One region of the Lysinibacillus sp. NPDC094177 genome, then DNA from elsewhere that is predicted to be linked to it. Evidence: riboswitches for the same ligand, from Rfam matches in the RefSeq annotation. Region 1 holds a riboswitch; the other holds the start of a gene.
The links. A riboswitch is a leader RNA that binds a small molecule or an ion and turns the genes downstream of it on or off. The one in region 1 is predicted to bind cyclic di-AMP.

Region 1 (4,223 bases):
TAATACGATGGTTGACTAGGCTTCCCATGACGTCACGCTTACTTGTAAACATAACAAGCGGTACAAGAGCAAATGCAATACCAAACGATAAAACAACTTGGCTTAGGACAAGTGCATAAGTTGCATTAACTCCAGATGCAATGATGATCAGAGGAGGTAACATTGTAATAGCTCGACGTAAATAAAGCGGAATTTTTCTTCTAATAAAGCCTTGCATCACAACGTCACCTGCAAGTGTACCAACTGAAGAGCTAGCAAGACCTGCAATGAGAAGGCCAAGACCAAAGGACACCGCCGCCATCGGACCAAGCGCCTCTTTTAATCCGTTATAAGCGATATCTAAATCTTCAACTACTAAGCCTTGTGTATGGAATACTGCTGCAGCAATAACAAGCATGCTCATATTGATAGCGCCTGCGACAATCATCGCGATAATAATATCAATAAACTCAAAACGGAATATACGTTTTTTTTCAGCATCATTTCGGCCAACGACACGACTTTGGGTTAATGAAGAATGCAAGTAAATGGCGTGTGGCATAACGGTTGCTCCTAAAATACCTGTTGCCAGTAAAATAGAATCTACTCCGTCAAAGCGTGGTGTGAAAATGCCTAGCGTTACTTCACCCCAATTTGGCTGTGCTAAAAATGTTTGGAATGCAAACGCTAATACGACAATAAGCACCATGCCAGAAATACCTGCCTCAAATGCTCTAAAGCCTCTACGCTGTAATTCTAGAATAGCAAATGAGCCGACTGCTGTAATAAGCGCTGCAGGCAACATTGGAATATTGAATAACAAGTACAGTCCAAGTGCAGCACCGATAAATTCTGCAAGATCTGTTGCAATAATGACCAATTCAGCCTGAATCCATAAAAAAATAGAAGTTTTTTTAGAAAAATGTTCACGTGCTACTTCAGGTAAATTTTTACCAGTAGCAATACCAAGCTTTGCTGATAAGGATTGAATTAACACTGCCATTAAATTGGAAAAGGCGATTACCCAAAGTAGTAAATACCCATATTGTGAACCTGCTGTAATATTTGTTGCGAAGTTGCCTGGATCAATATAGGCAACTGCTGCGATGAAAGCTGGGCCAAGAAACGGTAAGATTCGTCGCCAGCCTTTTATATCTCCATTTAAAACCGCCTCAGCTGACGGTTTTGTCATTCGTTTGTAAACCATGTTGTTCCCTCATTTCAAAGAGTATCGCAGGAGAAATAAAGTTTCCTAAAGGAAAATGATATATTCCTATTTTATAGTTAGAATAAGAAAATGTGAAGAAGTTTGCTCGATTTTTTTGCTTAATTCGAAATGTTTTTAGTATAGTAAATCAATTGTCATTAATGAACGTTGATTTTGATTATGTATCATAATGTATTGAAGAATCATAGCAAAATATTCGATTCTTTGAAAATGATCAAGGATTAATGTACTTAGCTATTTTAAAAGCAAGAATATACTTATAAGGTGGCTTTTTAATTGATCTCCAATTCGGGTATTCATATATTTCCTACCCATATTAAAACATTATTCCTTAAAAAATAAAGATTAATCACCAAAGTTGCGACAGTTGCCAAGTATATAAGTTAATTGGAGTGGGGCTGAGTGAACCTTGGAAATCAGCGTCACAAATGAGACCCTGTAACGCAAGTGAAACGGCTTCCAGAGAAAGCGCTCGATCGGAACGGAGATCAACCACAGGTTAAGGTAGTGAGCCATCATAAAAATATTCAAAAAATCAAGTAAAAAAAATTTTTTGTAACCGTTTTCTTCATCTTTACTTTTTTTAATTACAGGCGTAATATGACATCATTATAAAAGTTTCAAATTTCTAAATCGCTGAAGCAATTAGACGCGGGGGACCCAATTTTTACAGATTACATAGGTAATCTTGGGGTGAATCTCTTCATTTATTGAAGGGTAGGGCTACTCAGGCCCGAATCCGACAGCTAACCTCGTAAGCGTTAAGAGCAGAAAAGTGGAGCTTGGCAGACGAATGAGCGTCTACAAGTCTTATTTAGTGATGGCTTGTAGATTTTTTTTATCTTCATTTAATGAAACAAAGCCCCGGTGAATGGCACAAAAACCAATTATGCTAAAGTGTAATCGATTTAGAAATGTGAAACACATTCTATGAAACTAGAAGGTGTAGTAAATGAAATCCTCATTAAAACGTTTTATTATAGGTAAACCATTGAGATCTGATGCATTGGGGGAGCAAAAGCTTAGTAAAACTAAAGCACTTGCCATACTATCGTCCGATGCTTTGTCATCAGTAGCGTATGGACCTGAGCAAATTTTAATTGTACTCATGACAGTAAGTACTGTTGCTTTTTGGTATTCTCTACCGATTGCTGCTGGGGTAGTTGTATTACTGACAGCACTTATTTTCTCGTATCGTCAGGTTATTTATGCGTATCCACATGGTGGTGGAGCATACGTAGTTTCTCGGGAAAATTTAGGTGTCAATGCGGGGCTAGTCGCAGGTGGATCGTTGCTTGTCGATTATATTTTAACAGTTGCGGTAAGTGTATCGGCTGGAACAGATGCCATTACTTCGGCATTTCCAAGTCTGCATCCCTATAATGTGATAATCGCTGTGTTTTTTGTTATATGTTTAACGCTTTTAAACCTACGTGGTGTAACAGAATCTGCATCCATTTTAGCGTATCCAGTTTATTTGTTTGTAATCGTGATGTTGATATTAATCGGGGTAGGGGCTTATAACATAGTAACAGGGCAAGTTCCTGCTGAGTTGCATCCAAAGGTTGGTACACCGGTTGCAGGTATTAGTTTATTTATATTATTAAAAGCATTTGCATCAGGAAGTTCAGCTTTGACTGGTGTTGAAGCAATTTCAAATGCTATTCCTAACTTTAGAGATCCAGCCCCAAAAAATGCTTCTAAAACATTATTAGCTATGGGTGGTATTTTAGCAGTGCTATTTATTGGTATTGTGAGCCTAGCTTATTTTTATGGAGTTGCTCCAAATTCGAAAGAAACGGTTGTTTCACAAATTGCGGAGGCAAGTGTAGGTCGTAATATCTTTTATTATATAGTGCAAGGAACAACAGCGATGATATTAGTACTTGCTGCGAATACAGGTTATTCAGCATTTCCTTTACTAGCTGTTAATTTATCGAAGGATGGTTTTATCCCAAGAATATTCCAAGTTCGTGGGGATAGACTTGGTTATTCAAATGGCATTTTGATGCTTGGTTTAGCTGCCATTGTTTTAATCTTTTTATTTGGTGGAACAACAGAGCATTTGATTCCACTATATGCAGTTGGTGTGTTTATTCCGTTTACTTTAGCGCAAGTTGGAATGATGCGAAAATGGTTGCGTGAAAAGCCAAAAGGTTGGGTTGCTAAATTTGTAATTAATACGATTGGGGCGGTCATTTCCTTTATTGTAGCTATGATGTTTTTTGTGACAAAATTACCTCAAGTATGGCCAGTGTTTATCTTTTTACCAATTATTATTTGGACGTTTCACCGTATTAAGCAGCATTACAAAACAGTTGGTCAACAACTAAGATTAGATAATGAGAAATTACCGATTGTTGAGGGGAATGTCTTCATTGTCCCAGTCGCGGGTATTACGAAAGTAGTCGAAAACACATTGCATTACGCGCAGTCATTAAACGTTGATAAAATTATTGCCTTTTATGTAGCTTTCGATCAAGCGGAAGCAAAAGTGTTCGAGGAGAAATGGAAAGCTTGGCAGCCAAATATAAGACTTGTAACATACTATTCGCCATATCGGAGCATTACACAGCCGTTGATGAAATTTATTGATAAGGTAGAACATCAATGTACGAAAACTGGCCATCAAGTAACAGTGATCATCCCACAATTTTTACCGAAAAAAGGATGGCATCATATGTTACACAATCAATCGAGTCTATTAATTCGCGCATCGCTGTTATTTCACAAAAATGTCGTCATTATGACAGTGCCCTTCCATTTATTAAAATAATGACTAGCAAGCTCGAAAATAGTCTGATATAATCAGTACGTTGATTGTAAAACACGAACGTTTACAATTAAAATTCACTAAAATGATAGTAAATTCCGAAAAAACAGACTTTATTCAGCGTGAGATATAGGCACATACCGAATGAAGTGCTATTTTTGGAAATGACGCCAAGGCGTGATAAAAATAAGAAGTTTTTACAGCTTTATACTATTTCACTCATATAATAGCGAGAATATGGCT
Region 2 (4,223 bases), on a different contig from region 1:
ATTACTAATAAATCTTCCTCTTCAATAATCTGCTCAGGGGAAGGAGAAATGATAATGTCCCCTTCTCGAACAATGGCAATGACACTTACACTATACTTCGCACGAAGGTCTAAATCTCGAAGATTTTGTCCAGCCATCTTTGAAGGAATCATAATTTCTTCTATACTGTATTCTTTTGATAATTCAATATAGTTTAACATATTAGGTGAGAGAAGCTGATTAGCAACTCGCTCTCCCATATCTCTTTCAGGATAGATAATCCAGTCAGCTCCTACTTTATCTAAAACTTGCCCGTGTCTTTTTCCAAGAGCCTTTGCAATCACCTTTTTGATTCCAAGTTCTTTTAATAATGATACGGTTAAAATGCTCGATTGCATATCATTGCCTATTGCCACGATGACATAATCGAAATTGCCTATTCCTAAAGAGGTAAGAGCTTTTTCTTCTGTCGTATCAGCGACTACTGCATGTGTCACATATAGTTCAGCATCTTCGACTCTTTCCTCATTAATGTCGATTCCTAAAACTTCCTGCCCAGCCTCATGTAATCTGCGAGCTATACTTGTTCCAAATCTACCTAGGCCAATTACAGCATATTGTTTGATAGCCATTGCACTCCACTCTCCTTTATGTGATTACCCAATCATAATATTTCCCTTAGGATGACGGAATGCCTCAGATTTCCGTCGTTTTGTTATGGCAAAAGCAATTGTTAATGGACCTAATCTACCAGCAAACATTGTCAATATGATGACTAGTCGACCACCAGGTGATAGCTCAGGAGTTAACCCCATAGAAAGTCCTACTGTACCAAACGCAGAGGTTGCCTCAAATAAATACATCATAAAACTATGTCCTTGCTCAGTAATACTTAAGACAAACGTGACGAATATAACAATCATCATTCCACACATTGTGACTGTCAAAGCCTTTAAAATTGTTTCGTTAACTATTCTACGTCTAAAGAGAACAACATCTTCTTTTCCTCTAATTTGTGACCACATCGTAGCAACTAAAAGCGAGAAGGTTGTTATTTTTATTCCCCCAGCAGTGGAACCGGAACCTGCTCCAATGAACATCAGCAAGATGATTAAAAATAGTGTTGATTGTGCTAAGTCTCCTATAGGAAGAGTATTTGAACCAGCAGTCCTTGGAGTAACAGCTTGGTATAATGAACCAAGAATTTTGCCCCATTCAGACAAAGGTCCAAGTGTTTTACTATTTCCATATTCAAATAAGAAAATTAAAACCGTCGAGCCAACTGTTAAAATAAGCGTTGTGGTTAATACAATTTTTGAATGCACGGAAAGGCGTTTTGTTTCCCGATATTCATATAGTTCATTGATGACGATAAACCCTAAGCCACCAATTGTAATAAGAGCACAAATAGTTAAAACGATAAACGGGTCGTCTACATATGCGGTCAACCCATTAAAGCCTCCCATTAAATCAAATCCAGCGTTATTAAAATTCGAGATGGAATGAAAGAAGCCAAAATATATAGCTTTACCTACAGGCATATCGAACGAAAAACGAATAGATAAAATTAAACCACCTATTAATTCAATTAGTGCAGTAAATAGTAGTATCCTTCTAACCAGTCTAACAAGACCAGCCATTGTAATATTATTGAAGGCTTCTTTTAATAAAAGTCTTTCTTTTAAGGAAATTTTTTTTCCTAATAGTAAAAAGAATAGTGTTGCAAACGTCATAAAGCCTAATCCACCAATTTGGATAAGAAATAAAATAACTAATTCTCCAAATATAGAAAATGTATCACCAGTATCTACAACAATCAGTCCTGTTACGCACGTTGCAGAAGTAGCGGTAAATAAGGCGTCTAAAAAAGAAAGTCCCTCACCATTCTCCGTTGCAATAGGAAGAGTTAACAAAAACGTTCCAATTAGGATAATAGTAGCAAAGCCCAAAACAAGTATTTTAGGAGGATTTAATTTATTTTTCACTGTTTTCATCGTATTCTCCTCAATGATTGGATAAAGATTTTTTTTAATCACTTATAAAATGTTAAATTGACATAATAAAAAGACCAACTGTTTTTGTATGTTTCAAGGCATAAAAATAAACATACTCATAAGCGGTCTAATATGACCTCCTTCGCTTGAGCCGACGAAGTTAGCTGACGGGTAGAATGGCGAAAGAGTTTCTCATTCCTTCTGCAAATGCAAAATTAACCCCAAAATACTGGGTCCTCCGTTCTCATAAATAATTGAGATTTGGCTACTATACAATTGAATGTGATAATTCTACGCCCATATTCTATTTTTTGTAAACCCTAAATTTTTAGGTAACAATACTATTGTTTATTGTGGACAAAATGTAAGCCGAAAATTCCTAAAGAAATAACACCAAAAATTCTCGATATTAATTCGTACACTTTCTATTGACCATTTTTAGACAATACGTTATAATTCTTTAGTACACAGCAGATGGTTATTAGCCTATTTGTGTATTGACGTGTGTTCGGAGGGAGGGAAAGAGAGATGTCAAAAACTGTCGTTCGCAAAAACGAATCGCTTGAAGATGCTCTTCGCCGCTTCAAACGTACTGTATCAAAAAGTGGTACAATTCAAGAAGTTAGAAAGCGCGAGTTCTACGAAAAACCTAGCGTAAAACGTAAAAAGAAATCAGAAGCTGCACGTAAACGTAAGTGGTAATTTAATTTCCCATTAAAAATCCCTACGTTCATAACACGCAATTGTATGATTCACTGAGCAGACAAAAATATACCTGAAATTAATCACATTTTGATTAATTTCAGGTATTTTACATTAAGCTCAAATTTACGTACATATTGAGAAGCCGAATGTAATCCTTGCGATTCATTCGGCTTTTATGTTTGCATAGCTGTTTAGATTGTACAAGCTAAATACGGTTATTAAAGCCCGCAGATTAAAAATTCACTGTATAATAAAATTATTAAGAGATTTGTGAAACTTTTTGCATAGTCAGTCGTATATACAGTAGAGAAGCATGTTAGAAGGGAGGGAAAAAGATGCGGAGATGGAGATTCCTCAGTTATTTATTAGTTATTTGGGTGACATTTTTGTTAGCGTTTCCATTAACGTCGGCTTTTGCAAGTAGCAAGGTCTACCACATACCTATTCATAATGAAGTAGAACGAGGACTTCACGCATTTTTAGAACGAGCTTTTAAAGAGGCGGAAGAAAACGATGCAGAGGCGATTATTTTAGACATTCATACGCCTGGCGGTTTCGTGAATGCAGCAGGTGATATTGCTATGCTTATGGATGCAACGGATATACCTAAGATTGCGTATATTAACAAAGACGCGCATTCTGCAGGTGCCTTTTTAGCCTTACATGCGGATGAAATCTATATGGTGCCAAATGGAACGATCGGGGCGGCTGCAGTTATTGACTCAGTAGGAAATGCGGCAGACTTAAAGGCTCATAGTGCATGGGTTGCTCAAATGGAAGCAGCTGCAGAATCTAAAAAACGCAAACCAATATATGCACGAGCAATGGCTGATGCATCTGTTGATTTACCAAAATTTCGAGCAGGAAAAGGGAATTTATTAACTTTATCTGCTTCGGAGGCAGAAAAAGTTGGTTATTCTGAAGGGACGGTTTCGAATTTCCAGGATCTTTTAAAAGCAACGCAATTAAATGGAAGTGATATTGTACCAATTGAACCTACTTTTGCTGAAAAACTTGCTCGTTTTATTACGAATCCGATCATCGTTCCAATTTTATTGTCGATTGCAAGCTTGGGACTTGTAGTTGAGCTTTATTCACCAGGTTTTGGTGTTCCAGGTATAATGGGATTGTCAGCACTTGGATTATTTTTCTTCGGTCATATGGTAGCGGGCTTTGCAGGTTATGAAACATTACTTTTATTTATTGTAGGCTTAGCGCTTGTAGTTGCGGAATTTTTTGTCCCCGGAGGTATTGTTGGTATTTTGGGTGGTGTGCTAATATTACTAAGTCTAATACTGGCAGGTGCAAACATGATGCAAATGATTATAGCGATTTTCATTGCGCTTGTTGTAGCGATAATAGGAATGGTGATCCTGATGAAATTTTTCGGTAAAAAATTGCATGTTTTAAACAAGCTGGTCTTGATGGATGCGACAACGACGGAAGAGGGCTATGTATCTAACGTGAATCGCACAGAGCTGCTTGGGAAAGTGGGTACAACGATTACACCACTTCGTCCAGCAGGTACAATGCTATTTGGTAATG

Region 2: it holds a riboswitch for cyclic di-AMP, as region 1 does, so the genes downstream of both, ACQKNC_RS02110 (TrkH family potassium uptake protein) here and ACQKNC_RS19685 (APC family permease) in region 1, are expected to answer to the same signal.

Annotation. Positions count from the first base shown of each region.
Region 1 is NZ_JBNNTW010000016.1:69,953-74,175, reverse strand. Features, by position in the region: gene ACQKNC_RS19690 (Nramp family divalent metal transporter) at 1-1,186, opposite strand, end outside; cyclic di-AMP (ydaO/yuaA leader) riboswitch at 1,832-1,982, shown strand; gene ACQKNC_RS19685 (APC family permease) at 2,160-3,983, shown strand; purine riboswitch at 4,180-4,223, shown strand, end outside.
Region 2 is NZ_JBNNTW010000001.1:443,293-447,515, reverse strand. Features, by position in the region: gene ACQKNC_RS02115 (potassium channel family protein) at 1-611, opposite strand, end outside; gene ACQKNC_RS02110 (TrkH family potassium uptake protein) at 636-1,973, opposite strand; cyclic di-AMP (ydaO/yuaA leader) riboswitch at 2,108-2,250, opposite strand; gene rpsU (30S ribosomal protein S21) at 2,502-2,675, shown strand; gene ACQKNC_RS02100 (NfeD family protein) at 3,014-4,223, shown strand, end outside.